Linked DNA regions of Brasilonema sennae CENA114. The protein of the gene in region 2 binds, or shares a complex with, the protein of the main gene of each other region. Links are inferred from orthologs where the notes say so. Each region holds a gene or a part of one and is shown on either strand. Other genes may lie near its edges.

Evidence for each region.
Region 1: the proteins of DP114_RS30800 (region 2) and ndhC are in contact, whole or in part, in a cryo-EM structure (PDB 6ZJN), measured with the Thermus thermophilus proteins. The link is inferred for Brasilonema sennae CENA114 from one-to-one orthologs. Residues at the interface, in WP_223903221.1 of Thermus thermophilus: Met26, Thr27, Asn29, Gly31, Pro32, His34; in WP_096411116.1 of Thermus thermophilus: Glu45, Ser46, Asn48, Pro50, Ala51, Gly52, Glu53.
Region 3: the proteins of DP114_RS30800 (region 2) and DP114_RS31660 are in contact, whole or in part, in a cryo-EM structure (PDB 6KHJ), measured with the Thermosynechococcus vestitus proteins. The link is inferred for Brasilonema sennae CENA114 from one-to-one orthologs. Residues at the interface, in WP_011057128.1 of Thermosynechococcus vestitus: Pro17, His18, His19, Pro20, Ser21, Met22, Val25, Arg27, Met29, Thr31, Ile38, Asp39, Cys40, Glu41, Pro42, Val43, Ile44, Gly45, Tyr46, Leu47, His48, Arg49, Gly50, Met51, Lys53, Ile54, Asn57, Arg58, Pro65, Tyr66; in WP_011056552.1 of Thermosynechococcus vestitus: Leu46, Met47, Tyr48, Thr50, Ala51, Cys52, Phe54, Ile55, Glu56, Ala58, Ala59, Ile61, Gly62, Ser63, Arg64, Phe65, Asn76, Pro78, Thr89, Thr91, Lys93, Met94, Ala97, Leu101, Met123, Phe124, Ser126, Asp127, Ser128, Tyr129.
Region 4: the proteins of DP114_RS30800 (region 2) and nuoH are in contact, whole or in part, in a cryo-EM structure (PDB 6ZJN), measured with the Thermus thermophilus proteins. The link is inferred for Brasilonema sennae CENA114 from one-to-one orthologs. Residues at the interface, in WP_223903221.1 of Thermus thermophilus: Pro35, Ser36, Asp139, Gly141, Ala142; in WP_096411122.1 of Thermus thermophilus: Ala224, Glu225, Gln226, Glu227, Ala295, Trp297, Phe298, Arg299.

Annotation. Positions count from the first base shown.
Region 1 is NZ_CP030118.1:7,611,394-7,618,756, forward strand. Bases 1-2,765 are described here. They hold ndhC (photosynthetic/respiratory NAD(P)H-quinone oxidoreductase subunit C), read right to left. Parts: upstream 1,682-2,765; coding sequence 1,319-1,681; downstream 1-1,318. Other genes in these bases: DP114_RS31660 (NADH dehydrogenase subunit K), read right to left, coding at 594-1,328; DP114_RS35905 (hypothetical protein), read right to left, coding at 1,806-1,937; DP114_RS31670 (rubredoxin), read left to right, coding at 2,109-2,444; DP114_RS31675 (photosynthesis system II assembly factor Ycf48), read left to right, coding at 2,534-2,765. Also shown: more of DP114_RS31675, read left to right, coding at 2,766-3,556; psbE (cytochrome b559 subunit alpha), read left to right, coding at 3,653-3,904; psbF (cytochrome b559 subunit beta), read left to right, coding at 3,914-4,051; DP114_RS31690 (photosystem II reaction center protein L), read left to right, coding at 4,061-4,180; DP114_RS31695 (photosystem II reaction center protein J), read left to right, coding at 4,256-4,375; groL (chaperonin GroEL), read right to left, coding at 4,753-6,393; co-chaperone GroES, read right to left, coding at 6,497-6,808. UniProt on the Escherichia coli protein: NDH-1 shuttles electrons from NADH, via FMN and iron-sulfur (Fe-S) centers, to quinones in the respiratory chain. The immediate electron acceptor for the enzyme in this species is believed to be ubiquinone.
Region 2 is NZ_CP030118.1:7,391,074-7,398,660, reverse strand. What follows is about bases 4,599-7,587. They hold DP114_RS30800 (NAD(P)H-quinone oxidoreductase subunit H), read right to left. Parts: upstream 6,691-7,587; coding sequence 5,506-6,690; downstream 4,599-5,505. Other genes in these bases: rsmH (16S rRNA (cytosine(1402)-N(4))-methyltransferase RsmH), read left to right, coding at 6,840-7,587; DP114_RS30805 (class I SAM-dependent methyltransferase), read right to left, coding at 4,599-5,109. In the rest of the region: DP114_RS30820 (GMC oxidoreductase), read left to right, coding at 1-583; DP114_RS30815 (alpha-amylase family glycosyl hydrolase), read left to right, coding at 655-2,481; DP114_RS30810 (NAD(P)-dependent oxidoreductase), read right to left, coding at 2,534-3,406; more of DP114_RS30805, read right to left, coding at 3,844-4,598.
Region 3 is NZ_CP030118.1:7,606,257-7,613,762, forward strand. Bases 4,599-7,506 are described here. They hold DP114_RS31660 (NADH dehydrogenase subunit K), read right to left. Parts: upstream 6,466-7,506; coding sequence 5,731-6,465; downstream 4,599-5,730. Other genes in these bases: DP114_RS31650 (Rpn family recombination-promoting nuclease/putative transposase), read right to left, coding at 4,599-4,774; ndhC (photosynthetic/respiratory NAD(P)H-quinone oxidoreductase subunit C), read right to left, coding at 6,456-6,818; DP114_RS35905 (hypothetical protein), read right to left, coding at 6,943-7,074; DP114_RS31670 (rubredoxin), read left to right, coding at 7,246-7,506. Outside these bases: DP114_RS31625 (elongation factor G), read right to left, coding at 1-1,445; DP114_RS31630 (tetratricopeptide repeat protein), read left to right, coding at 1,723-2,667; DP114_RS31635 (hypothetical protein), read left to right, coding at 2,981-3,148; DP114_RS31640 (hypothetical protein), read left to right, coding at 3,369-3,614; DP114_RS31645 (hypothetical protein), read left to right, coding at 3,633-3,845; more of DP114_RS31650, read right to left, coding at 3,947-4,598. UniProt on the Escherichia coli protein: NDH-1 shuttles electrons from NADH, via FMN and iron-sulfur (Fe-S) centers, to quinones in the respiratory chain. The immediate electron acceptor for the enzyme in this species is ubiquinone.
Region 4 is NZ_CP030118.1:990,287-997,734, reverse strand. Bases 134-2,983 are described here. They hold nuoH (NADH-quinone oxidoreductase subunit NuoH), read right to left. Parts: upstream 2,193-2,983; coding sequence 1,074-2,192; downstream 134-1,073. Other genes in these bases: DP114_RS04195 (citrate synthase), read right to left, coding at 2,489-2,983; DP114_RS04200 (hypothetical protein), read left to right, coding at 2,290-2,451; ndhI (NAD(P)H-quinone oxidoreductase subunit I), read right to left, coding at 438-1,019; DP114_RS04215 (NADH-quinone oxidoreductase subunit J), read right to left, coding at 134-355. Also shown: more of DP114_RS04215, read right to left, coding at 1-133; more of DP114_RS04195, read right to left, coding at 2,984-3,625; phosphohistidine phosphatase SixA, read right to left, coding at 3,742-4,236; DP114_RS04185 (DHH family phosphoesterase), read right to left, coding at 4,447-5,730; DP114_RS04180 (HNH endonuclease), read right to left, coding at 6,137-6,634; alr (alanine racemase), read left to right, coding at 6,915-7,448. UniProt on the Escherichia coli protein: NDH-1 shuttles electrons from NADH, via FMN and iron-sulfur (Fe-S) centers, to quinones in the respiratory chain. The immediate electron acceptor for the enzyme in this species is believed to be ubiquinone.

The DNA.
Region 1 (7,363 bases), 220 kb from region 2 along the record:
AATCTTCTGGCATCAAAATCCGCTTCAGATCTGGGTGTCCTTCGTAGACAATGCCATACATATCGTAGGACTCGCGTTCTTGCCAGTCTGCTGTCTTCCAAATCCAGTAAACTGAGGGAACTCTAGGATTTTCCCGTGGGAGGAACACTTTGAGGCGCACTTCCTCAGGACGGTCAGCATTATCACTGATTTTAATCAAGTTATAGACACTAACCAACTGCTGTCCTGGCCCCAAATCAATCCCAGCTTGACACTGGAGAGAATTAAACCCATAAGCATACAGTGCAGTGCAAAGTGGAAGCAGAAAATCTGCCTCAACTTTAATAATCTCTATACCGCTATGATCTGCTTGTAGAGATTCATGATCAAAGCCATTTTCAGTTAACCACACCGAAACCGCGCCTGCTTTGACTATTGACTTTTCCTCTGCTGGTGCTGCTTCGGATTCTTCTTCTGATTCTTCAGCTTCGGATTCTTCAGCTTTAGGTTTTTTAGCTTTGGATTTTTCAGCTTTCGGTTCTTCAGCTTTGGATTTTTCAGCTTTCGGTTCTTCAGCTTTAGATTCTTCAGCTTTGGATTCTTCTTTCGATTCTTCAGCCACGCTTAGTTTCCTCCTTTTGTACCTTTTGAGTCAAAAGAGCAGGTGGGACGGGTAAACCGATCGCCTCAGTCAACTCCTTCGGTGGTGCGAAGCGAGACTCAGTCCGCAAATAGTGACCAGTGTGGATTTGCTCTGCGGGTTTGAGGTTGTGAGTTGTGCTGTAGTAGCGGTGGGTTTGCTTAATTCGATCGCGTTCCTGCATCGAATCATTTGCTATCTTCTTCCGCAGCTTGATAATTGCGTCAATAATTGCTTCTGGACGTGGGGGACAACCGGGTAAGTAAACATCCACTGGAATCAATTTATCGACACCGCGTACCGCTGAAGGAGAATCTACGCTGAACATACCGCCAGTAATCGTGCAAGCACCCATAGCAATTACGTACTTGGGTTCTGGCATTTGCTCATAAAGACGCACAAGCTGAGGTGCCATCTTCATGGTAATTGTGCCTGCAGTAATAATTAAGTCAGCTTGACGAGGGCTAGAACGGGGAATCAAACCAAAGCGGTCAAAGTCAAATCGGGAACCAATCAAAGCTGCAAACTCAATAAAGCAGCAAGCGGTGCCAAACAGCATTGGCCAAAGGCTAGAGAGGCGCACCCAGTTGTAGAGGTCATCAACCGTCGTCAGAATAACGTTTTCTGACAAATCTTGGGTTACTGTAGTCCGCGAAATCGGGTTGAGAATGCGCTCTTTTTGCTGTTCTATGTTAGTATCTAAGACCATTCCAAAGCTCCTTTACGCCATGCGTACGCTAGGGCAACGACAAGAATTGCAATAAAAACCAGCGCTTCAATAAATGCCAATAGCCCAAGACGGTGGAAAGCAACCGCCCAAGGATACAAAAATACAGTCTCAACATCAAAGATGACGAAGACCAGCGCGAACATGTAGTAGCGAATGTTGAATTGAATCCAAGCTCCACCAATGGGTTCCATGCCAGATTCATATGTGGTGCGCCGTTCTGGGTTGCGACCGCTGGGTCGCAGGAGCTTGGACGCTGACAGAGCCAAGGCAGGCACTAGGCTACAGATAATTAAGAAGCCAAGAAGATACTCGTAACCGCTAAGGACAAACACAATCAGTTTCTACCGCTTTTGGTGCTAATAACTTTGACCAGAGCAGTGCTGGGAAAGGGTTTCTCGCTCTCACGGCAACTAGCTCTGGGCTTGGGTTTTCCCCTTGGGCGAACCCGAAGGGCGTTCAGTTGAGGGATGCCGTGCCTTCTTTTGAAGAAGCTGCGCTGAGTGGGCGATCGCCTTTGGCGGCTCCTAAAGGAGCATCGCTTCGCGCTCCAGATAGCGGCAGATCGCTCAAGGGGCAAGCGATAGGCATCCGATGAAGTGTAAACTTCTTTTACATTATATCTATTTGACTTTCTTGAATCTCAACAACCTGAGCTGTAGATGATTTGATTCGTTTTTGGTCAACATAGAAAAACCTAACACTTAATGTCATAATTTTTAACGTATATTTAATATTTGCTTCTCACTGAGGCCAAGAGCCATGAGCGAACAAGCTATTGAAACAACTGCGTCAGACCGCTACGAGTGCCGTTCTTGCGGTTACGTTTACGAACCCGAGAAGGGGGACGACAAGCGTGACATCGCCCCTGGGACAGGCTTTGCGGAAATATCTTCTACTTGGCGCTGTCCAGTTTGCGGTGCAAAAAAGAGTGCTTTTGCAAACATTGGTCCTGCTGGCAAAGCATCTGGCTTTGACGAAAATCTGAAATTTGGTTTGGGTGTGAATACTCTGACACCAGGCCAGAAAAATCTTCTCATTTTCGGAGCTTTGGCTGTTGGCTTTTTGTTTTTTCTCAGTCTCTATGGCTTACGATAAAACACGCTCTTTACGGGGTGGGTAATACCTGAATAACACAAAACCCATACACAAATTCACAAATTCACAAAAAAACAAACAGATAACAGATGCTTCCAATTGTGAAAAATTGCCAACGAATACTCGCTTTGTTCGTGGTCATCCTTATGTGTGTTGGTTGTAGTAATGTCGCCTCAACCACCTTCAACCCTTGGGAAGTTATTTCTATCCCAACACAAGCAAAACTACTGGATATTGCTTTTACAGATAACCCCCAGCATGGTTTTCTAGTAGGCAGCAATGCTACTCTTTTGGAAACAAAAGATGGTGGTACAACTTGGCAACCTTTAGAATTAGAATTAGATGACCAAAGGTATCGTTTTAATACGGTCAGTTTTGCAGGAAAAGAGGGATGGATAGCTGGAGAACCGGCTTTGTTATTACACACCACCGATGAAGGTCGTTCTTGGTCCCGCATTCAACTGAGTGAAAATCTACCAGGTAATCCTGTTAGTACTGTTGCTTTAGGAAAAAACACAGTTGAGATCGCGACAGATGTTGGAGCGATATACAAAACCACAGATGGCGGTAAAAACTGGAAAGCACAGGTAGAACAAGCTGTTGGTGTGGTTCGCAACATCGAACGTTCTCCTGATGGCAAATATGTGGCTGTTTCTGCAAAAGGTAACTTCTACTCAACTTGGGAACCAGGGTTAAATGCTTGGGAACCCCACAAGCGGAATAGTTCCCGACGGGTAGAAAATATGGGATTTGCCGAAAATGGTCAAGTATGGATGTTAGCACGAGGTGGTCAGGTACAGTTTACCGACCCAGCTCACCCAGAGGAATGGCAGAAAGCTCAAAATCCAGAGCTTTCTACTAGTTGGGGGTTACTAGATCTGGCTTATCGTACACCAGATGAAGTTTGGGTTAGTGGTGGTAGCGGTAATTTGCTGCGCAGTCCTGATGGTGGCAAAACTTGGGAAAAAGACCGTGACGTTGAAGAAGTTCCCGCCAATTTCTACAAAATTGTTTTTCTGAGTCCAGACAAGGGATTTGTGATTGGCGATCGCGGTGTTTTACTCAAATATAATCCTAGTATCGCAGCTGCTACCAAATCAGAGGCTGCTTAAAGCTGATTTGTGAGAAAGAAGTTACCAGGTGTAACTCTTTCTTAACTTTGTAGGATAATGATCTCAATAACAATTTTTGTGAAGGTAGGGATATAAATGTCAGGAACTACTGGAGAGCGTCCATTTTCGGACATTATTACGAGCGTTCGTTACTGGGTGATCCACAGCATCACCATTCCTGCACTGTTTATTGCGGGTTGGTTGTTTGTCAGCACTGGCTTGGCATACGATGCGTTTGGTACACCTCGCCCTAATGAATATTACCCAGGAGCACGGCAGGAATTGCCAATTGTGAATAACCGTTTTGATGCAAAACAACAAGTAGAACAGTTTAGTAACACAAAGTAGTTTGAAATCATGACTAGCGGAAATAACGTCAATCAACCAGTTACCTATCCAATTTTTACAGTCAGATGGCTAGCAGTTCACACTCTAGCTGTGCCAACTATCTTCTTTTTAGGCGCGATCGCCTCAATGCAGTTTATTCAACGTTAGGAAAAAATCATGGAAAGAAGCCCCAATCCTAATAAGCAGCCGGTTGAACTGAACCGAACTTCGCTTTACCTCGGACTGTTAATGATTTTCGTTCTTGGTATTTTGTTTTCCAGTTACTTCTTTAACTAATTGGAATGACGGCTATTGAGTCATGTTTTTTAACTTTTGTCATTAATCTTTTTAGCAAAGAAAGGAGAGAAAGCAGTGTCTGGAAGTGGCAGAATACCTCTATGGGTTGTTGCGACAATCGCAGGTTTAGGCGTCATCACCGTTGTAGGTATTTTCTTTTATGGGTCCTACGCCGGACTTGGTGCTCCAACGTGATCTTGTAAAACCCCGTCCCTGCCTCTTGTGTGTAAAATATTCAACGCAAGTAAAAGTGTCTTTATTTTTGTAAAGATTAAGTAAGGCGGGGCATATTCCTTACTATGAAACGTTGTAGAGGGAAGTTATAGAAAAATAAAATCTGCTAGAAGCTTACACTCAGCCGTCAGGCAGCATAGTAGTGTGACAAATCATTAGCACAAAAAACCCGCCTATCTTAACAAGATAGGCGGTAAATTTTTATAACAATATTTAAATCACCTCTAGTTCACGGTAAGCCCCGTCTTTCGATGAGGTTTTTCGTACAACCAGAAAACCTCAGTAGTGATTCTGGGAATCCCCCACGCAGCACAAGCTAGGGGGATGTCAAAAGAATCTTAGTAATCGAAGTCGCCGCCGCCCATACCAGCGCCAGCACCAGCAGGAGCGTTATCCTTTGGCTCAGGCTTGTCAACCACAATACATTCAGTGGTTAACACCATACCAGCAATGGATGCAGCGTTTTGCAGAGCAGAACGGGTAACTTTGGCAGGATCAACGATACCAGCTTCAAACAGATCAACGAACTCGTTCTTAGCAGCATCGTAGCCGATGTTGAAGTCTTTTTCCTTAACGCGCTCGGCGATGACAGCACCGTTCTGACCAGCGTTTTCAGCAATTCTCTTGAGAGGAGCAGCCAAGGCGCGAGCTACAATTAACGCACCAGTCAACTCTTCAGCTTTGAGGTTGCCGTTTGCCCATTCTTCGAGTGCAGGAGACAAATGAGCCAGTGTTGTACCACCACCAGGAACGATACCTTCTTCCACAGCAGCTTTGGTAGCGTTGATAGCGTCTTCTAAACGCAGCTTCTTGTCCTTCATTTCGGTTTCGGTCGCAGCGCCTACCTTAACGACGGCGACACCACCAGCTAGCTTAGCAAGACGCTCTTGTAGCTTTTCTTTGTCGTAGGAAGATTCGGTTTCTTCGATTTGACGGCGAATTTGGTCAATCCGAGCTTTAACTGCAGCTTCGTTACCTTCGGCAACAATGGTGGTGTTGTCTTTGGTGATTGTGATGCGGCGAGCCTTACCTAGAGAATCTAACTTGGTGCTATCTAGTTTCAAGCCAGCATCTTCTGTGACAACTTGACCACCGGTGAGGATACCGATGTCTTCTAGCATTGATTTGCGGCGATCGCCAAACCCAGGAGCCTTCACAGCAGCTACGTTCAGCACACCACGCAGGCGGTTAACGACCAAAGTTGCCAAAGCTTCTTTCTCGATATCTTCAGCGATAATCACCAAAGGACGACCAGCACGAGCTACTTGCTCTAATACGGGTACGAGGTCTTGCACCAGGGCGATTTTCTTATCGGTTAGCAGGATGAAAGGCTCATCGAAAACTGCTTCCATCCGCTCAGGATCGGTTGCAAAGTAGGGAGAGATGTAGCCTTTCTCAAAGCGCATCCCTTCGGTGATTTCCAATTCCGTGGTCATGGACTTTCCTTCTTCCAAGGAAATCACACCTTCTTTACCCACCTTATCCATTGCTTCGGCAATCATCTGACCGACTTCTTCGTCGTTACCAGCAGAGATTGAACCAACCTGGGCAATTGCTTTGGAATCTTCTACGGGACGAGCGTGTTCTTTGATTTTGTCTACCAAGAAGTTGGTAGCCTTATCAATACCACGTTTTAGCGAAATAGCATTTGCACCAGCTGCGACGTTGCGTAAGCCTTCTTTGACTACTGCATGAGCCAAAACGGTCGCAGTTGTGGTGCCATCACCAGCAGCATCGTTCGTCTTGGAAGCCGCTTGACGGATCAGAGCAACGCCAGTATTTTCTACGTGGTCTTCCAATTCAATTTCTTTAGCAATGGTCACACCGTCATTAATGATTTGTGGTGCGCCAAACTTTTTCTCTAGGACTACGTTACGACCTTTGGGACCGAGGGTAACAGCTACCGCTTCAGTCAAGATGTCCATGCCTTTTTCTAGGGCACGACGTGCGTTTTCGTTGTAAATGATGCGCTTTGCCATAATTGTCAAAGAATGTTTAGCAGAAAACTACAAAGAATACTATTTGTTTTTTGTCCTTTGCCAACAACTCATGACAAATGACTGATGACAAATGACTAAAAGATTATGAAACGACTGCCAGAATGTCCTTTTCAGAGAGCAGGACGTATTCGTCAGTTCCAAGTTTAATGTCGGTACCAGCGTATTTGGAGTAGAGAACTTTATCTCCAACCTTCACGTCCAACGCTTGACGAGCACCGTCATCTTTGATCTTGCCTTCACCGACGGCAACAACTTCGCCTACTTGGGGCTTTTCTTTTGCGTTGTCGGGTAAATACAGACCACCTGCGGTCTTTTCTTCAGCCGCGTTCACTTTGACGAATACGCGATCGCCTAGGGGTTTAACTGTAGAAACGCTTAAAGTTACAGCTGCCATACCAAATTCTCACCTCGTTAGCACTCTCAACTCCTGAGTGCTAATGTACCTAAAGGCGAAGTGCAATGGCAACATTTTCTTTTGTACGGGTTCCCGAACTTTGCTTGCCCAAACCCACGTAAGTACATATACTCTACTTTTCTGAGCTTTCAGGTTTTACTCCGTAAATGACGAATATGGATATATGGGCAACTTTGTTTGCAAAGCTGGGAAATTGATATAGAACAGTTATCAGGGAGCCGCCATTTGAGTAACACTACAGTGATCCAGTCCTGCCTTCAGCTACGAAAAACCACGCTTACACCAGCGAATAAAGCCCTAAGTATTTCTATAGAAGCTTTAGAACTGTCGAAAATTCCGAGGGACCTTTTAACTAGTTTTGTCCCAATAGTTTCTAACTGCTTCTGCGAACAAGCTCGTTTACCATTTTGGGAAGGCTTAAAAAAACGACTCAAACAATTAAGTCTTCACAAAAGGCAAGATGGCAATTTTAGTTGCATATTTGGAAATAAAATCAATTGCTTGCCAGTTTGCTGTTCTAGACTGATAATAAAG
Region 2 (7,587 bases):
GCCACACCCAGGAGAAGATAGAATCCGTGACCCCTTTAATATTCTGATTGAACTGGGTGCAGACTTTAACCAAGGACGGTATTTGGATGAAGATATTTTCCGCGAAAATATCGCAAAGCGTAACATGCTTTGCGAAATCGTTTTTCTCACAAATACGGAATTGCTTTTAGGCAATCAAATCGAGTTTAATGCTGGCAATAATTTTCGCCCGATTGCCAAAATTAAAAATCCTGGACTTCCCAACACAGTTGAAACTAGAGTTCGAGAAATCACCAACAATATTCTGACTGCTTTAGGGGGGGAGGTGTTGGATCAAGGATTTGGTAATGGTGGGCTTGGCGGTGTAGCCCATGAGGTTGGCTCTCTCCATATGGAGGTTACAGACAGTAACAATATTGGAAAAGGTACACAGCAAGCATTACAAGGTGTTGTCGATGAAAACGGTAAGTTTCTCGACCAGGAGTTTATTTACGCCTGCGATCTGTCAATCTTTCCGACCTCTCCAGCAGCAAATCCTAGCCTAACAGCAGTCGCTCTTGCATTACGGCTGAACGATCATTTAGTAAAACTTGTCCGTCCTTAATGAACCCTAACCTTGATCCTCAACTTCTTGAGGGTTAAGGTTGAATTCCTGTTCAATTTATTTAGAGAAAAATGGTAGCTAGTAAAGTATTGCCTCAAGTCAGTACCCATGAAGGCATGGGTAATATTGTGTTTACTGGCGGCACAGCTTTCCGCGTTTGGGCACCCAACGCCCGCCAGGTTCAAGTTGCTTTTTACAATAGCCGAGACCAAGATAACACCAGTCCTTCTAGCTTAGTCAGTTTAGCGTCAGAAAATAATGGCTATTGGTCTTGTGATGTCCCTGGAATTTCACCCGATCAGCTTTATCGTTATCAAATTACTAATAGTGAAACAGGAGCAATCTTGTATAAGATTGACCCCTATGCCAAACAAATCACGAATTCAGTTGGCAAAGCGATTGTTCGCGAATCGGAGTTTCCCTGGACGGATGACGATTTTCGGATGCCAGACTACAATTCTCTGGTTATTTATGAGCTTCATTTAGGAACATTTGATGATGATCCGGGCGATCGCCCCGGAACCCTCACAAGAGCAGCCAAAGGACTCGACCATCTAGTTGAACTTGGTATCAACTGTGTTCATCTAATGCCCCTCAGTGAATTCGCCGCCGATTTTTCCTGGGGATTTAATATTGCTCTACCATTTGCGATTGAGGAAACTTATGGCGGGATTATTGAATTTAAAAAGTTTATCAATCGCGCCCATAGTTTAGGAATTGCCGTTATTATTGACAGCGTATTTAATCACTTTGGTCCTAGTGATTTAGACGAAGGTTTAAGGCGCTTTGATGGATGGTCTCAAGGCGAACATGGAGGGATTTATTTCTATAACGACGATAGAGAAGCAACTGACTGGGGACCTCGACCTGACTTTGGACGTCCGGAAGTACGGCAATTTATCCGTGATAACGTGATGTTTATGTTAGATGAATGTCATTGTGATGGGTTAAGGATTGATAGCACATGCAATGTCTGGGGATTCAATAACGGTCAAGGCTGGAATAACGAAGGCTTTAATTTACTACGTTGGATTAGTGATGAGAAAAACTTTTTCCATCACCATCCCAGAAATAAAATCTTCATTGCTGAAGATTGGCACAATGACGGATGGGTAACACGTCCAACACCACAGATGGGGGCAGGTTTTGATGCTGAATGGCATTGGTTTGTCCATGAAGCACGACGTGCTTTAGAAAGTCCCAGCGATCAATCTCGAGATATGGATGGAGTTGCTCGCGCTCTTTACGCCCGGTTCAATGATGATGTCTTTAAGCGGGTTATCTATATTGAATCCCACGATGAATCCGGCAATAATGATGCACTAGCTCGCCGAATCGATCCCTCAAATCCTGAATCCTGGTTCGCCAAAAAGCGAATCACCCTTGGGGCAGCTTTAGTTTTGACAGCACCTGGAATTCCAATGATTTGGCAGGGACAAGAAGTTTTCTCAATTCAAAAATTTACTGATCAAGTTCCAATTGACTGGTCTCGCAAAAATACTTTTAACGGGATATTTCAGCTTTATCAACGTCTTTGTCAGCTTCGACGCAATTGGGACAACAACACTCGTGGGCTGAGAGGACAGCACATCAACTGTCACGTCGTCGATAACCTCAATAAAGTCATTGCCTTCCACCGTTGGAATGAAGGTGGCCCAGGAGATGACGTCATTGTGATCTTAAATTTTGCTGATCGCACTTGGGATTCTTATCGTGTAGGGTTACCCGCTTCGGGGACTTGGTGGTGCCGTTTTTCTAGCGATTGGGCAGGCTACAGCAGCGATTTTGGTAACGTAGGGGGACATCCCGTCAGTGCTGAAGCAGTGCCAAAGGATAATATGCCTCATAGTGCTGGTTTTGCGATCGGTCCCTATAGTGCTCTGATTTTTTCTCAGTAAGCATTGAGGTAGAAAATCTGCTTAAAACTCCCACGCCTTTTAGGGGGGAGTTTTAAGCACCATCAGTTGATGCATTAATTGCAGAAAAGATTGATGAGTAATCTGCATCAGAAAATGACATTTTCATTGCCATATCTATGATGTCGCGTACACCCTCGATGCTACTAAGATTTAAACTAGTAGATCTCGCCTCTGAGATGAACAAATCTATGTCTTTCATCAAGTGTTTTGTCGGAAAATTCGCATTATCATAATTGTTCTCAAGCATCCGTTGCAATTTTTTGTCAAAGGTGGGTGCGTAAAGAGCACTCTGGCGCAAAACGTACATAAACAAATCCACATTGATACCTTGATGCTGGGCAAAACCAACACTCAGGGCAAAAGCTGTTGTCAGGGAAGCAATGAGTTGATTTAACGCCAGTTTCAGCGCCGACGCAGATCCTACAGGACCTACAAGTAAAGGTTCTGGACCAAAATGTTTGAATAACTCCAGGTGGCGTTGATATTGTTCTTGGTGTGCGCCTACCATCACAATTAGTTTGCCATCTTTGACCTCTGGAATGCTACCCAAAACAGGTGCTTCTAAATACTCACCACCAGCAGCAACAACTGCATCTCTGATTTCTTTACTTTCTGTGGGAGTAATTGTCCCCATTTGAATAATGCTATGTCCGGGAACAGTTTGCCAAGACCTATCCGAAAGCAAAACACTGTATATAGCTCCAGCATTACTCAGCATAAGAATGCTACAATCAGCAGCATTAATTGCTTGGTAGGGGCGTTTTACCACTTGAGCACCAGCTGCTTTGAGTGGTTCTAACTTTTCTGGGGTGCGGTTGTAAGCAATAACCTCTATATTCGCCTCTAACAACCTTTGAGCCATCGGTAGTCCCATCAATCCAGTCCCCAGAAATGCTACCTTCATTTTTTACCTTCCTTGATAAGCGATCGCTTTTTCTCATCATTCGTTTTCAGAATTATTTCTTGCAAAAATCCGATTTGGTGGGTATTTACAACCACACAGAATTTATTTAATTTCTAAAAATGACTTTTGCAAGACGTCTATTCTTTAGAAAGTGGGGAATTGGCTTGAGTGAAGCAGTCACTAAAACAAGACTTGTCTGGCTTGTTGGCTTTCTCACTCCCTCCCTCAAGAGTGTCCCCGCTTTCTCCATCAGCCACCTGCTGCAAAAGTCACCATAATCATCACTGAGAGTAAAAGACCTGGACTCAGTAGCAACACTAACATCAAAAGATCATGAGAACTCATAATTATTACTCTCCAAAAGATATAATTGCGAATGTAATCACTGCTATAGTAGACCAACAATCACCAACACACTGTTAATAGAGCTTAATTTTTCATGATATTTGCATTTGCTCTGGCACACTCAGTCCTTTTAATGGTTGTGTAGCTTCTTGTTTGGTTAGTCCTTTGGCTTGAACCAGAACACCAAATCCACCAATACCCAGAGGATCTAAAAGCTGATGCAGGACATCTCGGCGGTGCAGCAACTGTGAGATGGGTTGCTGTGTATAAGAGAGGGCAGCAATTCGTTCTCCCAAGCCCAAAGCCATCAAAAACAACGCCTGCTTGGTAAAACCAACTTTATCTAATCCGCAGCGATCGCCCCATCGTTCTAAAGTGGTAAAATCAACATGAGTTGTGATGTCCTGTGTCCCAATATTGATATATGGGTCATTATGGCGTTGATGATTGTAGTAACACTGTAACGTACCTTGCGATCGCATAGGATTATAATAACGACTGGCAGGGTAACCATAATCAATCGTCAACAGATATCCACGCTGCAAACGCTCTGCCACTAAACTCAACCAATCCAATGCAGCTAAGTTAACCTCACTACGATAACCATCAGCGTAAGAACTGATATTTATTCCTACAAGCTCAAAATATTCCTCAAGTTTGGTTGTTGAAGGTGTATCTGCAACTTCCACAAATGATGCTACAGGAATAGAAGTAGATACGGGAATTTTTGAGTGTTCCCTGTTCCCTGCTCCCTGCTCCCTGCTCCCTGCTCCCTGCTCCCTATTCCCTGTTCCCTCTTCCTGCGTTGTGACAAAAATCTCCTGCAATCGTCCTTCTTGCAAAACAAATTGATGCACAGGTAAAGCATCCACCAACTCATTAGAAAAAAAGCAGCCAGTGACAGAGTGAGTTGGAATCTCCTCCAAATTGAACCAGCGTACAGAAAATTCTCGCAGCTGTTGCTGTTGTTCTTGCCTTAAAACTGAAGATTTTTCAACAATCACATAATCCAGAGCATTGAAAAAATCAGGGTACTGCTGCTTGATATACTTAAGAAGATCTAAAGCCAACAGTCCTTGACCTGCTCCCATTTCTACCAAAGAAAATGGCACAGGTTGTCCTAAAATTTCCCACATTTGGAAAAATTGTACCGCCAGTAACTCACCAAAGTCAGCACCAAGGTGAACAGAAGTAAAAAAATCACCTTCCTTTCCCAGCTTCAGCGCCTTTGTGGAATAGTAACCAGTTTGCGGATGATATAACACCATGTCCATATACTCAGCGAAAGTGATTCGCTTTTGGGGACTTGTCGTGATCCGGTGTGCGATCGCTTTACATAATTCTTGATTGGAAGGCATAAAGATTTCTAAAAGAACGCTTAACAGGGAACAGTGAACAGTAAACAGTGAACAGGGAACAATTAATAACTGGTAACTGGTAACTGGTAACGTATTTAGGACTTACGCAAAAACCCTTTTAAACCCTCTTAACTTTGTGTTCTTTGCGTCCTACCCTGCGGGAAGCCCTATGGCTAACGCCACGCCTTACGGCTATCGGGTTCGCAGTCGCCTACGGAGGGAAACCCTCCTGCAGCGCTGTCTCACCGCTCCGCGTCTATGCGGTTTATTTTTTCATTATTTTGCGTAAGTAGTCCTAGTACTGTAAACCCAAATACATACAGATAAACGCCGAGAGAACAGAAAAATATCTGCCTCCATCGGCGTTCATCTGCGGTTCAAAAGTCCAAATTTTCCTTATCTATCTACAGAACCCATAATGATGTCAATACTACCGAGAATGACGACAACATCCGCCAGTTTCACGCCTTTGAGTAGATGAGGCAGAATTTGCAGATTGTTGAAATCTGCTGCGCGAATCTTCCACCGCCAAGGAAAGACGTTATCATCACCAATCAGATAAATTCCCACTTCACCTTTACCGCTTTCGATGCGAGAGTAAATTTCACCTTTAGGAATTTTGAAGGTGGGGGAAATCTTCTTGCTGATGTATTGGTAATCAAAGGCATCCCACTCAGATTTTTTGCCTGCTGCTAAGCGCTTAGCTTCCAGGTTTTCGTAGGGACCACCGGGAAGTCCTTTGATGGCTTGTCTAAGAATTTTGACAGATTCGCGCATTTCCCGCATCCGTACGACATAACGGGCAAAGCAGTCACCAGCGGTTTCCCACTGGACGTCCCAGTCGAAATCATCGTAACATTCGTAGTGATCAACTTTGCGTAAGTCCCACTTCACACCAGAAGCACGTAGCATTGGACCAGAAAGTCCCCAGTTAATTGCTTCTTCACGGGTGATAGTGCCAATACCTTCAACACGACGCCGGAAGATGGGGTTATCAGTCACTAAGCGCTCGTACTCATCTATTTTAGGCACGAAGTAGTCGCAGAAGTCGAGGCACTTGTCAACCCAACCGTAGGGTAAGTCCACCGCCACGCCACCAATGCGGAAGTAGTTGTTGTTAACCATCCGGTAACCTGTGGCGGCTTCCCACAGATCATAAATCAGTTCCCGTTCCCGGAATTGGTAGAAGAAGGGAGTTTGAGCGCCGACGTCAGCTAGGAACGGACCAAACCACAGTAAGTGGTTAGCGATGCGGTTCAACTCCAGCATGATGACGCGGATGTAGCTGGCGCGTTTGGGGATGGGAATGTTTGCCAGTTTTTCTGGGGCGTTCACAGTCACGGCTTCGTTGAACATCCCCGCTGCGTAGTCCCACCGACTCACGTAGGGGACATACATAATGTTGGTGCGGTTTTCCGCAATCTTTTCCATTCCTCGGTGCAAGTAGCCGAGTACTGGTTCACAATCAATAACATCCTCACCATCCAGAGTTACAATCAGTCTCAGCACCCCGTGCATTGAGGGATGGTGGGGACCCATGTTCAGCACCATGGGTTCAGTGCGGGTTTCTAATCTTGCCATAAAAAGAGTGTTCTCCGGTTTGGGAAAATTTTATAATGGAACCGCGTAGCAGCAAAGAACGCGAAGTAAGCAGTAAGTTGGAGAGAGGTTGGCAGTTGAGCGTTTTCGTTTGATGTTTCGTTTTGTTGCACTTGTTCAACTATTATTATATGAAGCGTGAGATAGAGAGAATGGAGGTACAAGATTTTTTTCATGTGCCTGTTTTGAGTGGTCAGGTAATTGAGGGTTTGGCTGTCCGTCCCGATGGGCATTATTTGGATGCAACGGTAGGCGGTGGCGGTCACAGTCGCCTGATTTTAGAAGCTGCACCCGATGTGCGAGTAACGGCTATTGACCAGGATGAGGACGCTTTGGCTGCGGCGCAAAAGATATTAGGGGCGTTTGGTGAACGTGTAAAATTTATTCATAGCAATTTTGCGGCGTACGATTTTCCACTGAGCAAGTATACCGGAATCATTGCTGATTTGGGCGTTAGTTCTCATCATCTGGATACATCTGAACGGGGTTTTAGTTTTCGCGCCCCAGCAAATTTGGATATGCGGATGAACAGGCGACAATCTCTGACAGCGGCTGATGTGATTAATGATTGGGATGAAGCTGAACTGGCAAATATTTTCTTTCAATACGGTGAAGAAAGGTTGTCACGGCGCATAGCCAGACGGATTGTTCAACAACGTCCATTTCACATGACAACAGAATTGGCAGAGGCGATCGCCTCTTGTGTTCCCCCAAAATACCGCTACGGCAGAATTCACCCAGCTACCCGCGTTTTTCAAGCGTTACGAATTGTCGTCAATAACGAGTTAAAATCCCTGGAAACTTTTTTGAGCAAAGCACCGAATGCTCTCGTACCAGGTGGCAAAATTGCAATTATTAGCTTTCACAGTTTAGAAGACC
Region 3 (7,506 bases), 220 kb from region 2 along the record:
CCACCGCTTTGATGTTTGTAGCGTCCGTGAATTGATGACGCTGGTTTGCGAATGGTTTCTTTGTAAGGCACTTGCGGTAAGTGCGTGGTCATCGGTAGATTATATTTGCGGCGCAGTCGGTCTAGTGCAACTTGCAAATGAATCTCACCTTGACCCCAAAGGATAACTTCGTGAGTATCGCCGTGTTGTTCCCAAGCAAGAGAGGGGTCTTCTTCCAACAGCTTAGTAATCGCACTGCTGAGTTTTACTTCATCGTTGCGCTTTTCGGGAGTAATCGCCAGGGCGTAAACTGGTTCTAACTGTGCAGCTTTGGGTAATGCCGTCGTTATCTGTTCACAAGAAAGAGTATCCCCGGTCTTAATACCCTCTAAACGACTAATAGCAACGATTTCACCAACACAAGCTTGATTAATTGACTGCTGCTGTTGTCCCATGAGGCGGTACAAACCACCAGCACGAACGCCGTTGAGAACAATGCCATCAGTTAACTTACCCCGCCAAACTCGTACCAGAGATAATTTGCCACCTTGGGGAGTGTAGTAAGTTTTCAGCACTTGCGCCACAGGGGAATCGCCTTTTTTAACTTTTAAGCGACGTTCTGCTGTGGTTTCTGGTTCAGGCGCTTCTCTGAGTAAAGCTTCTAGAAGTGGGCGTACACCGTAATCTTGCTCAGCAACTCCAAAGAAAACAGGGACAACCAAATCTGCCCCTAATTCCATTTTCAGGTCTTTGAGGATTTCTTCTTGGGGAGGTTCGATGTCTTCTAAAAGTTCTTCTAGTAAATGGTCGTCAAAATCTGCCAAAGCTTCGAGCATTTCTGCCCGTGCTATGTGTTCTTCTTCTTTAAGTTCTTCAGGGAAAGGTATAGGATCAGCAGGTGCACCTGCATGGTATTTGTATGCTTGTTCGCTCACCAAGTCGATAAAGCCCATGAGCTGTTCCCCTTGCATAATGGGGTATTGATGCGCTACCAAGGGACGACTGGAAACGGCTTTGAGAGCGTGTAGCGTGTCTAAGACATTGATATTAGCCCGATCCATTTTATTCACAAAGACGAGGTGAGGAATTTCCCAGTCGTCCAGGAATTTAAATAAAGGGGCAAGAGTGAGAACTCGATCTGTGATGGGTTCGCAAACGACAATTGCTGCATCCACGCCCATTAAGGCGTTGTACGTTTCTTGGGCAAATTCCACACTTCCAGGACAATCAATAAATGTGAAGCGAGTGTCATTATATTCAGTGCTAGCAGCACTCACTTCTACACTCATATGGCGCTCGCGCGATTCAGCAGCACTATCTCCTACTGTGTTACCATCCTTAACGCTGCCTTTGCGAGTTATTGCACCTGTAACGAATAATAAACTTTCCAGGAATGTGGTTTTTCCACTTAAATATGGACCAACAATTGCCACATTTCGCGAACCCGATTTCACTTTTTCGTTCATACAACCTCCCTTGCAGCTAGACATATCTAGCCGCGTTATCTTATGTTATTGATAGTTCAAAATTTGATGATCCCAAAGATTATTGTCTCCTTAACTTGAGATTATCTCTCTTTTAATATAGGTAGTGAAAAATTGTATTTTCTCGTAATATTTAACTCAAGAAAATTTAACTATTACAAAATTTGCTATATAAAATTAAACTTATATGAATGTGAGCATATGTAACAAAAACTTTGTAAAGTAAACGTAACTTAAACTGTTCCAACACCAGAAAACAATGCAGGTTCCTCTTTATAAAAATCGCCTTCCTACTTTAGTGGGTTTGATATTAGTGATCCAAAGCCTTGTGTGCCCATCATCCTCAGCTTCTCCACCTCCGGCTGCTCCTTTATCTCATCACCTTCTCAAACTGGCGCAATACATTGATAGCAGCGCTCAAGATTACTTAACACAAGGGTTAGAAGCCATTCAGGTGGGGAGAGTCAAAGATGCGATCGCCTTATTTCGTAAAGCCACAGAACTTGATCCCAACTTAGCCGCAGCTCACTACAACTTAGGATTAGCACTGCGACAAGCAGGACAATTACAACCTGCGGCTGATGCATTTTACAAAGCGACACAATCTGATCCCCAGTTTGCCCAGGCATATGCTGATCTCGGTGGCTCGCTTTTAGAAGGGAGTAATTGGCAGCAAGCGAACGATTATTTGCAACGAGCAATACAACTTGATCCTAAATTAGGAACGGCTCACTATAATTTAGGGTTGCTGCGCGAGCAACAACGAGATTGTGAGCAAGCGATCGCATCCTTTAAAAAAGCAATTGAACTGACCAAAAACGCACCAGAACCTGCTTATCATATGGGCATCTGTTATTTACAACAGGGGCAAACTGATAAAGCAAAAGATGCCTTTCGCAAAGCAGTTAAAAGAAATCCCAAATATTCCGAAGCTCATTACGAACTCGGTGCAATTTTGTTAAATCAAAGAAAATTAAAAGATGCATTAGAAGCTTTTAGAAAATCAGCACAAGCAAACACAAATAATGCCAATGCTTATTATAGCGCTGGGTTAGTTTTTATAGAGTTAAAGCAATATCCACAGGCAGCAGAAGTGTTGCAATATGCCAGAGATCTATACAAAGCTCAGAAGAATTTCCAGTGGGCGAAAAATGCACAAAATTTGTGGCAACAAATATCAAACGTAAATTATCCACCTCGTTAAATCAGTGAACAGTTATCAGTAAACAGTGAGCCAGCGCTGCAGGAGGGTTTCCCGACAGAGGCGACTGCATAAGCGCAAAGCGCACGCCAAGGGCGTTCGCGTAAGCGTGTCCCTTTGGGACTTACGCGTAGCGTCTCCGCAGGAGATACCCGAAGGGTTATCAGTTTTTACTGATAAGTGGGTGGAAATAAATAAACGCAATGACACACAGAACTTTTTTCCATTTACTTAGCTGTTAAAAGAAGGCTGAGTTAAGAGACAATGAAATTATGAACTGAAATGGCTGGTGTGCAATGAAGTTGTCTCGATAATCATGGACAGGTTGATGAAAAAGCGCCTCAAGAGTCAATTTTTATTTAGCGATCGCCCTTGGCGCGCCCTATGCCCCAACCAAACTCCGTTTGGTTGCCCCAAATCGGAGATTTGGGGAGAGGGGTTTTGGAAAAACCCCTCTGGGCATATACGGGCGATCGCTAGCTAGATCGGCATTGGATTGTTCGTAAGATGGAGGCTTTCCAAGACTTAATTGTGATTATTCTGTGCTCAGATAACCGAGACTACCGAACCGTATTGAGAATGTAACTTCCTTAGGGTGATCGCCGCTACAACTAATAGCGTATCCTGGCATACTCTTTTGGGAAGATGAATACCTGTTTTCGAGCGAGTAGAAGTAAATAAGAAACCCAAAGGAGGGTAAATTTATGGTTCAAACTACAGGAAACACTCAAACTCAAAATCCGATCAGCAACCTGGAATATGACTTCCTCACCGTGTTGCATAACAAAGCTGAAGCAATCAAAGCTTATGATACTTACATCAACGATGCACAGCAAGCAGGTTCTCAGCCTTGTGTAGAACTGTTCCAGAAGTTGCGGCAATCTGATATCGAGCACGCAAAGGAAATCCGCCATCACCTTCAGGAAGTTATGCAAAAAGGTAAAATGTAACGTTGTGAATAAAGTGTGATGCTCGCGAAGGGAGCGATCGAAAGTGCGTTCACCGGAGGTGGCGGCTTCCGTATCGCTCCTTCAATATCTTTGAAAATAGGGGCGATCGCTCACATCTTGCACCAAGAAAAGTTGATTGAATTTTCACACTCACCTGCGTTGCCTCAAGCCCTTATTCTTACCAAAAAAACAAGAAAAACCGTGTCACTTTCTTGCACTGCTTTTAACTAAGTCCGGGCTTATACGGTTAGGTGCAAGATCTGAGATCGCCAAAGGTGGCGGTTTCCGCACCGCTCGGTTTTGTAGCCATCAAACACCTCATGCACTAGCTATCAGCTAGATTGGTTTTGGGCTGCTTGCTGTACTTGCTCCAGCGTCAAATCCAAAGTCCTTGCTACTTGTTCGACACTCAAACCTAAAGTTAACAATCGGGGTACTGCTTCTAACTTTGCTTGCAGCTTACCTTCTTCTAAACCTTCCTCCTTACCTTCTTCCTTACCTTCCTCTTTAATGGATTGATACATCCTTGTGTTTTTGAATTCGTCATCTATGCCCAACATTGCTGCCAACTCCTCTCGGCTTAATTGAGTAAACTTGTACAACAGGATGGTTTCTATCAATTCTACAATTTGCTTCCTGGTTGCTTCATCTGCCAGTTGTTGTCTTGCGCGCAAAATTAATTCTCTACCTCGATCAACGGCTGTCTCTTGCCGCTCTATAATTAGCTGCACAACCGCAAGTTGAAGCGAGTTTTCTGCTGCTGTGCCTAATTCATCTAAATAAATCCGCTGGACTTGTGGACTCTCCAGCAACAACTGATATGGCTGTTGATCGTCTGGATCTAAACTTTGGTTGGGATAGATTACAACTGCACGCCAAAACTTAACGGATGTATTTTGACGCAGATAGAGAAAGATTTCTGCAAAAAAGCGCCTATAAAAATTTGAGTCTAGTTGAAACTGAACTTCGACAAAGTAAACTGGCTCCTTTGTGGTTTCAGTTGCTGGGACAAATACACCATCAATCCGAAAGGCAGTTTCTTTGAGTTCAACGGAAACGAATTCATAAGTATTGGGATTGATGGTTGTGTCGCCAATTATGTCAAAAAAAATGCTGGGAAAAGCTTGAAACAAACTGTAGAATATTTTGTCAGTCCGCACGTTGTTAAACTGTATTACCGAAGTTTTGACTAAAAGCGATACAAGGGAACGCAAAGTAACTGAAATTATAACAATTCTCTAAAAGCTGGCTACAGATAGAACCTCCAAAATATGTAGTTTGTTTTCATCGTTGGGGCAACTGGTAACCTCTTGCCGTAGTCTAAACTCCAGTAATAAGCGCGTTGGCATTTACTAAACCGTCCGCAGTGCTGGCTCGCTTCTGTTGCGAAACAAAAAACAAACCCCTCTTCGACGACAAATCGCAAAGAGGGGCTAAAAATAAGATACGCTTGCTTTAATAAGCGTCCTGCAACTCATAGAAGTCAGGCGACACGTAATCCTTACGTAAGGGCCAACCTACCCAATCTTCTGGCATCAAAATCCGCTTCAGATCTGGGTGTCCTTCGTAGACAATGCCATACATATCGTAGGACTCGCGTTCTTGCCAGTCTGCTGTCTTCCAAATCCAGTAAACTGAGGGAACTCTAGGATTTTCCCGTGGGAGGAACACTTTGAGGCGCACTTCCTCAGGACGGTCAGCATTATCACTGATTTTAATCAAGTTATAGACACTAACCAACTGCTGTCCTGGCCCCAAATCAATCCCAGCTTGACACTGGAGAGAATTAAACCCATAAGCATACAGTGCAGTGCAAAGTGGAAGCAGAAAATCTGCCTCAACTTTAATAATCTCTATACCGCTATGATCTGCTTGTAGAGATTCATGATCAAAGCCATTTTCAGTTAACCACACCGAAACCGCGCCTGCTTTGACTATTGACTTTTCCTCTGCTGGTGCTGCTTCGGATTCTTCTTCTGATTCTTCAGCTTCGGATTCTTCAGCTTTAGGTTTTTTAGCTTTGGATTTTTCAGCTTTCGGTTCTTCAGCTTTGGATTTTTCAGCTTTCGGTTCTTCAGCTTTAGATTCTTCAGCTTTGGATTCTTCTTTCGATTCTTCAGCCACGCTTAGTTTCCTCCTTTTGTACCTTTTGAGTCAAAAGAGCAGGTGGGACGGGTAAACCGATCGCCTCAGTCAACTCCTTCGGTGGTGCGAAGCGAGACTCAGTCCGCAAATAGTGACCAGTGTGGATTTGCTCTGCGGGTTTGAGGTTGTGAGTTGTGCTGTAGTAGCGGTGGGTTTGCTTAATTCGATCGCGTTCCTGCATCGAATCATTTGCTATCTTCTTCCGCAGCTTGATAATTGCGTCAATAATTGCTTCTGGACGTGGGGGACAACCGGGTAAGTAAACATCCACTGGAATCAATTTATCGACACCGCGTACCGCTGAAGGAGAATCTACGCTGAACATACCGCCAGTAATCGTGCAAGCACCCATAGCAATTACGTACTTGGGTTCTGGCATTTGCTCATAAAGACGCACAAGCTGAGGTGCCATCTTCATGGTAATTGTGCCTGCAGTAATAATTAAGTCAGCTTGACGAGGGCTAGAACGGGGAATCAAACCAAAGCGGTCAAAGTCAAATCGGGAACCAATCAAAGCTGCAAACTCAATAAAGCAGCAAGCGGTGCCAAACAGCATTGGCCAAAGGCTAGAGAGGCGCACCCAGTTGTAGAGGTCATCAACCGTCGTCAGAATAACGTTTTCTGACAAATCTTGGGTTACTGTAGTCCGCGAAATCGGGTTGAGAATGCGCTCTTTTTGCTGTTCTATGTTAGTATCTAAGACCATTCCAAAGCTCCTTTACGCCATGCGTACGCTAGGGCAACGACAAGAATTGCAATAAAAACCAGCGCTTCAATAAATGCCAATAGCCCAAGACGGTGGAAAGCAACCGCCCAAGGATACAAAAATACAGTCTCAACATCAAAGATGACGAAGACCAGCGCGAACATGTAGTAGCGAATGTTGAATTGAATCCAAGCTCCACCAATGGGTTCCATGCCAGATTCATATGTGGTGCGCCGTTCTGGGTTGCGACCGCTGGGTCGCAGGAGCTTGGACGCTGACAGAGCCAAGGCAGGCACTAGGCTACAGATAATTAAGAAGCCAAGAAGATACTCGTAACCGCTAAGGACAAACACAATCAGTTTCTACCGCTTTTGGTGCTAATAACTTTGACCAGAGCAGTGCTGGGAAAGGGTTTCTCGCTCTCACGGCAACTAGCTCTGGGCTTGGGTTTTCCCCTTGGGCGAACCCGAAGGGCGTTCAGTTGAGGGATGCCGTGCCTTCTTTTGAAGAAGCTGCGCTGAGTGGGCGATCGCCTTTGGCGGCTCCTAAAGGAGCATCGCTTCGCGCTCCAGATAGCGGCAGATCGCTCAAGGGGCAAGCGATAGGCATCCGATGAAGTGTAAACTTCTTTTACATTATATCTATTTGACTTTCTTGAATCTCAACAACCTGAGCTGTAGATGATTTGATTCGTTTTTGGTCAACATAGAAAAACCTAACACTTAATGTCATAATTTTTAACGTATATTTAATATTTGCTTCTCACTGAGGCCAAGAGCCATGAGCGAACAAGCTATTGAAACAACTGCGTCAGACCGCTACGAGTGCCGTTCTTGCGGTTACGTTTACGAACCCGAGAAGGGGGACGACAAGCGTGACATCGCCCCTGGGACAGGCTTTGCGGAAATATCTTCTACTTGGCGCTGTCCAGTTTGCGGTGCAAAAAAGAGTGCTTTTGCAAACATTGGTCCTGCTGGCAAAGCATCTGGCTTTGACGAAAATCTGAAATTTGGTTTGGGTGTGAATACTCTGACACCAGGC
Region 4 (7,448 bases), 6.4 Mb from region 2 along the record:
GAGTTGCTAACACCATCGTACTTAAAAGTGCAAACAATCCCAAACTGACTACACCTGTGAGTGCTTTGCGTACCCAAGCAGTGGGGAAGGGTGCAAAAGCTTGCCGCTTGTTTACCAGCATAATGGCAAACAAAATCAACACGTTCACTGCGCCAACATAAACTAGCAATTGCGCTGCTGCTACAAAGTCACCATTTAGCAATAGGTATAGTCCAGCAATGCTAACAAATACGCCTCCTAGCAAAAAGGCTGAATGGACGATGTTTTCAAACAGCACCACACCGAGTGCTGTTCCAATCAACATCACTGCCAGTATGCCAAATGAAACAATCTGTACTCCTTCCGCAAGATTCACCGTTTTTTGTCCTCACTTAAAAGTTAATAGTCAAAGGTCAAGAGTCAAAAACTATGCACTGTTGACTCTTGACTAATTACCTTTACTTTTCCTGCTCTACAAGGTCTTCTGGACGCGCACCAGGGCGAGGTGCATCAGCAGGCAAACCGTGGGGATCAGTAACACCCTTCGGTAAATAAACGAGCTCACGCAAAGGTGTGACCATTGGGTCTAAAGTGACCTTGTAGGGCAAACGACCAAGCGCCACGCTGTCATAGTTCAATTCATGGCGATCATAAGTAGAAAGTTCATAATCTTCTGTCATTGACAGACAGTTCGTGGGACAAAATTCCACGCAGTTACCACAGAAGATACAAACTCCAAAGTCGATGCTATAGTGTTTGAGTTTTTTCTTTTTGGTTGCCTTATCGAAATCCCAATCCACTACAGGCAGGTTGATCGGACAAACCCGAACACAAACTTCGCAGGCAATGCACTTATCAAACTCAAAGTGAATCCTACCGCGAAATCGTTCGCTAGGAATCAGTTTCTCGTAAGGGTACTGCACGGTGACTGGACGACGCCGCATATGGTCAAAGGTAACAGAAAGACCCTGACCTATATAGCGACCAGCTTGCACCGCTTCTTTGGCGTAATCACCAACTTGCTTAAGGAACTTCAACATATTGTGTCTCTCTCTTTTGAAGTTATCAGCGTCATTTGTCCTTCGTGCTAATGACTAACCACCAAAGGCAAAGGGAAAGGCAAGTTTCAGGGCTGCAGTTAGTAGCAAGTTAACCAAACCAACAGGCAGCAAGAACTTCCATCCTAAATCTAGCAATTGGTCAATACGAACACGTGGTACTGTCCAGCGCAACAGAATTGCTAGAAAGACCAGGAAGTATGCTTTGAGTACAGTCATGGTGATTCCCAAGGAGGCGGTTACAACCTGCAACACGGGATTTGTTTCACTGACTCCCAAAGTGCTCGCTATCAGGTTAATGGGAATCGGAAAATCCCAACCACCCAGATACAAAACTGATACTAGCAGGGCAGAAAGGACCAGGTTAACGTAGGAACTCAGGTAGAAAAGAGCGAATTTCATACCAGAGTATTCAGTCTGATAACCAGCAACCAGTTCTTCTTCTGCTTCGGGTAAGTCGAAGGGTAATCGTTCGCATTCGGCTAGGGCTGCTATCCAAAAGATGATAAACCCAGCTGGTTGACGCCATACGTTCCAGCCAAGAATGCCATAACCGGATTGCTGTTCCACGATGTCGATGGTGCTGAGGCTATTGGACATCATGGCGACCGCCAGCACTGCAAGTGCCAACGGAATCTCATAGCTAATTGACTGCGCTGCTGCCCGCAACCCTCCCAGGAGAGAGTATTTGTTGTTGGATGCATAACCAGCCATCAACAAGCCAATAGGTTGAATGCTAGATAAAGCAATCCACAAGAACACGCCCATCCCAACATCTGTAATCACCAGATTCTGTCCAAATGGCACAATCAGGTAGGACAGAAACACTGGCAACACTACGATAATTGGACCAAGGGTAAATAGTAAGGCGTCGGACTTAGCTGGTACCACGTCTTCTTTGAAAACCAGCTTCATACCATCTGCTACTGGAGCCAGCAAACCTAAAGGACCAATATATTCAGGACCAATCCGCTGCTGTGCGGCTGCAGAAATTTTCCGCTCTAACCAAACGCAGGTTAGGACACCGACTGTAGCACCAATAATCATTAGTATCATCGGCACTGGCATCCAAATTGACTTGGCTAGACCAGCGCTTAGTCCCAAATCCATGAGGGATTCTATAAAAGTTCCTTGCAGATCAATTCCTGAATTCATGTCTTTTGCTCTTCAAGTCCTTTAGATCATTGTCCTTTACAACTATCCACACTTGTTAATAACTGTAAATTCGCTCATTAATATTTCTGCCTAAATCATGCAAAATTTAAGATTTTTTGCAATTCCCATGCCTAGTATATCGTTGGATGGTTTTCGCCCCTTTATCCAGACGAGAATTTCTACTGATGGTAAGGATTGGGATTTACGAAGAAAACCCTTAGTGGTGGGAGTGTGGCAGTCAGGGAGTGAGGGAGTGTAGGAAAATTCTCTGCTTCCCTCATAATCCCCTGATCACTCTACCGCTGGTCGATGGGAGTGTAAGAAACGTCATGCTTACCGTCGTAAACTTGGGTAGGACGGAAAATCCGGTTTTCTTCTAGCTGTTCTTTCCAATGTGCTAACCAACCAGCTACACGGGCGATCGCAAATATTGGCGTAAACAGATCTGTAGGAATTCCCAACTTCCTATACACCAAACCAGAATAAAAGTCAACGTTGGGATAAATTCCTTTGTGACCGAGTTTTTCCTGCACCACCCTTTCCATTTCTACGGCAATGTCATAGTACTTGTCATGCCCAAACTTGGTAAACAGCTGTTCTGCCAAGTTCTGTAAAATCGTGGCGCGTGGGTCTTTCACTTTGTAGACACGATGTCCAAAACCCATAATCTTGGCTTTGCGTTCTAGACAATCTTCTATGTAGGGACGGACATTTTCTACAAAGCCAATGTCTTCCAACATCTCAACGACTTCTTCATTCGCTCCACCGTGTAGCGGTCCTCCTAACGTTCCCACCGCACTAGCTACCACTGCGTATGGATCAGTTAGAGTAGACGCTGTAACCCTTGCACTAAAGGTGGAGGCGTTCATTGTGTGTTCAGCGTGAAGTATCAAGCAGATATCAAAAATCCGCGCCGCCAATGGGTCTGGTACTTTCTCATTCAGCATGTACAGAAAGTTGCCAGAATAGTCTAAGTCCGCATGGGGACGTATTGCATCATTCCCATTTCGCATTAACTGGAACGCCGCCACCATTGTCGGAATCTTTGCTATGAGGCGAACGACAGCATCCCGAATGTAAGCAGGATTATTCAAGTCACGACGTGAATAAAACAAGCCTAATGCTGCGGCTGAGGCTTGGAGTGCATCCATCGGATGACCGCTTTCTGGAAAGCACTTCATCATGTCGCAAATGTGATATTTGATCCGTCTGTGAGAGTGAACTTCATCCTCAAATGCTGCGAGTTCTTTCGATGTAGGCAGCTCACCCCAAATTAGCAGATAAGCAGTTTCCAAAAATGTACTTTTTTCTGCTAGTTCCTCAATCCGGATGCCACGATATTCTAGTATTCCCTTTTGTCCGTCAACATTGCTAATACTGGATTGAGCGGCGGGAATGCCATCCAAACCAGGCTTATATTCGCACACCATCATGGCAACACCATCTGCTTTTTTTTTGAAAGATCTTTTCAGGCTAACTTACCAGAAATTGTTATCACCATAACAGTATCCGTTCTCCTAAAAATTCTTTCAGAAACGTTACTCTACTGTTAGAGCAAGTACTTGGGTGGCGTCAACCAAAACATCTGACTACGACCCAGAGGGGAGCCTTTTTCTGGTAGTTTTACCCCAATCATACCCGCTTTTTTCAAAACTAACGTTGCTTTTGCTTGTCCCCATAAAAGAATTTCTGCCCAAGCGCTCAAATCTGGTTCATGTCCAACCAAAGCAAGTTGGGTTTGGGGTGAATAATTTCTTGGACTCAACCAGTCTACAGCCCAATTTTCAATCCGACCATCTGGAGCGAGATAGGAACATTCCTCTACCTTAGAACTCAGCCCTGCGGCTATAAGAATTTCTGCTGTTTGGCGAGCTCGTATTAAGGGACTACTCGCAATCAAATCAAAATGCAAACCCAGCTTTCGCAATCGCTGGGCTACTTTCTCCGTTTTTTCTCGACCTTCTTTTGTCAGTGAGCGTTCCTCGTCTTTAAGATCTGGTCGCCTTTCTTCAGCTATACCATGACGGATTAAATACAGTTCCACGGCGGAATGTCCTTTGTGAGCGTAAGCTGTTTGGAGGCGAGGCAGTGCGAATAAATGCTCGTGGATGCAAGTGGTGTTTTACCCATACAGTGGAGGAAATATCCCAAGGATATTTAGTCCTTAGTCCTTTGTCTTTGGTTACTAAGGACTAAGGAATGGCAGGTGCTATAACGCGCTTAACCCGCGTTGTAGCACTGCCTCCTGATGATTCTACTCCGACTGTATAGGATTATCCTTCGGATTCACCAATCTTAAAAGCTTCTGCTTAATCTGAGAATCGAAAACTTCCCATTTCATCTTCGCATAAGCAGAATTTTCATTACCTCCTGATAAGAAACCCATCGGAATTTCAAACCCACCTGCGCTTGTCCGTCCACCGCCGAAAAAGCGTCCGCTGCTATCTTGACCGAAGGCTTCTTTAATGAACTCATCAGGATCGAGGGTTAGTTTGGTTGTTCTTAAAGAACCAATCACCACCTCTAGTTCTTCATCTTCATCGTGAACAATACCGTACACCAAAGCTGTGTGGACGTTTTCTTCTGTCACAATAAAATCTGCCGCTTGGGGTATTGCATCGCGGTCATCGTAGCGTAAGTAACCAACACCAGCAATAGAAAAGTTATTTTGCACGATGCGGTTTTTGAGCGATCGCTCTATAACATCCATGACTCGCTTAGAACGATTTGCCTGTAGAATTGCGTTCAGCAACTGCGCGTCATAAAATTTACTCAAATACGCTGCTGCCATAAAATCTTCTTCCTGTGCTTGCATCAGTCTATTAGTATCCGATCGCAAGCCATGCATCAAGGCAGTCGCGCATTTTACATGTTGATTTATACTGCTATCTAGAGTCAGTAGTCCGTACTGTAAGTATTGAGTGAAAATCGTTGCTGTTGCTCGTACAGAGGGACGAACATCAAAAAAATCTGATTTCATGTCACTCTGTAAACTGTGGTGGTCAATAACCGCCACTATTGGTATCCCTACCTCTTGAACAACAGGTACTAGCTGAGAAGTCGTTCCCTGGTTGTCTATAAGAACAAAACCTTGGTAAGAAGATAAGTCCTTGCTTTTTAGTGTTTGTATTGTCCAACGCTGCGCGGGTAAGCCTGTCAGCTTGACCAAAGCGATATTTTCTTGGTGGCTCAAAGCACCAGCGTAAACGATGTCACATTTTATGTCATATTGCTGAGCTATGAGCTGGTAAGCCCAAGCACACGATAAAGCGTCAGGATCTGGAAAATCTTGAAGAATAATTAACTGGCGTTCTTGTTTATGCGCAAGAAACGTGTTGTGCAGCTCTTCTGATTTTTGATTTACCAATGAATTGTTACGCAGACCCACAAAAGAACCATCACCTACGAATGTTGTACCTGAGTGTCTAGTGAGTGGAACTTCTGCTAAATCTTTGTTGTCTATTTCAAAATCGTTTGGAGTAGGATCACCCGTTAATGGCAAACTCGAAATCTGAGTCACAGAAGAATTAAAGTGCATACGAAACGTTTTTATAAGTGTGAGGCTCCTTTTTTTCATCAATAGATACTACAGTTTGTATTTCAACACTTCAGCCACACATTACGATCTTTGCAGAAATATCAGAGCATGACATATTATCTCTGAGCCTCTTTTTTTGTCAAGAACTTATCGTTGCTAACTTGGCAGGAAAACGCCTTTAATACCTACCCCTGATTTTTTGGTAGATTTAGAACGCACCCTGTTGTTTTTGGTGTTGATATGTGTTATTCTAGCAAAAGTGACCTTGGCAATTAAACCGCTTAACTGCTGCTTTTTTGTTAGCTTTTTAGGTTGAGATATGTAAAGCTCTGTAAACAAGCTCAAATATCAAGCAAAGCCAAAAAAACTGACAACTATCTGCCTTGTTTAGATTTTGCAGAAGGTGTCAGAGTCCTATAACGTATTTTTGCCATTCTTGGTGAGTACCACTTTTTAGGTGCTTGGTGACCTCAAAGTAAAGACTACTATAAGGTCGGCGTGGATTATGACGTAAGTTCATGTGAGCTTCGTTGGGTGTACGACTACCCTTTCTAACATTGCAGCGGACACATGCTGTAACAATATTTTCCCAGGTATCGCCGCCTCCACGTGATCGTGGAATGACATGATCCAAAGTTAAATCATCGCCTGTGTAACCGCAATACTGACAAGTGTGACTGTCGCGATGTAGTAGATTTCGACGAGTCAAAGGAATCTCCTTATAAGGAACGCGCACATAGTGGCGTAACCTTATGACTGTCGGAAGCGGAAAGTCTAAGTAGAGTTGCGTGTTATTAAACTCTACTCGCTCTGCTTTGCCTTTAATCAGTAACACGACAGCTCGCCGCCAGCTCGTGATATTGAGCGGTTCGTAAGAGGCGTTTAAAACTAAAACCTTCCCCATTGATAGGCGCTCAGGCTATTATTTTTACATATATTAACACAATTATATTCAGCTTTGGTGATGAAAAAAAATTATACTATCCCAATAGTAAAAACTACAAATAATAAAAAGTCAAGATCTAAAAAGAATTCTCCTTTTTACCTAATTCTCGTGTTCATGATCTTGTGCCAATTGCGAAATCAGAGGTAAACTTCTTGATTAATCACGATTAGGCTTCTAGGAGTGAGAATGATCTAAATGATTTAGAAGCCAAAGACTGGTGTGATAGGAGTCATTCAAGATGTTGAGCCACGAGCAAACGTCCAGTGTAACCTCTAATCAGGAGTCAAATACCTACCCCTGGTTATCCCAACGTGCTTGGGTGGAAATTAACTTGTCAGCATTGTCGTACAACGTCAAGCAGGTTTTAAGGATACTGTCAGCGCACACCCAACTGATGGCAGTGGTAAAAGCCGATGCTTATGGACATGGAGCAGTTACAGTCGCCCAAACTGCGTTAGAATCGGGAGCCAGTTGGTTAGGAGTCGCTACAGTTCCCGAAGGAATTCAATTGCGAGAAGCAGGAATTAAAGCTCCAATTTTGATACTAGGTGCAACCCATACCCCAGAGCAAATTCATGCGATCGCTCAATGGAAACTTCAACCAACACTAATATCTCCCAAACAAGCTTTAGTTTTTTCCAATACTCTAGAAGCCATCAATTGTAAGACTCCACTCCCTGTACACGTTAAATTAGACACGGGAATGTCCAGGTTAGGAACAAATTGGCAGGAGGCTGCTGAGTTTGTTCAGCTTGTGGAACGCTTACCTCAT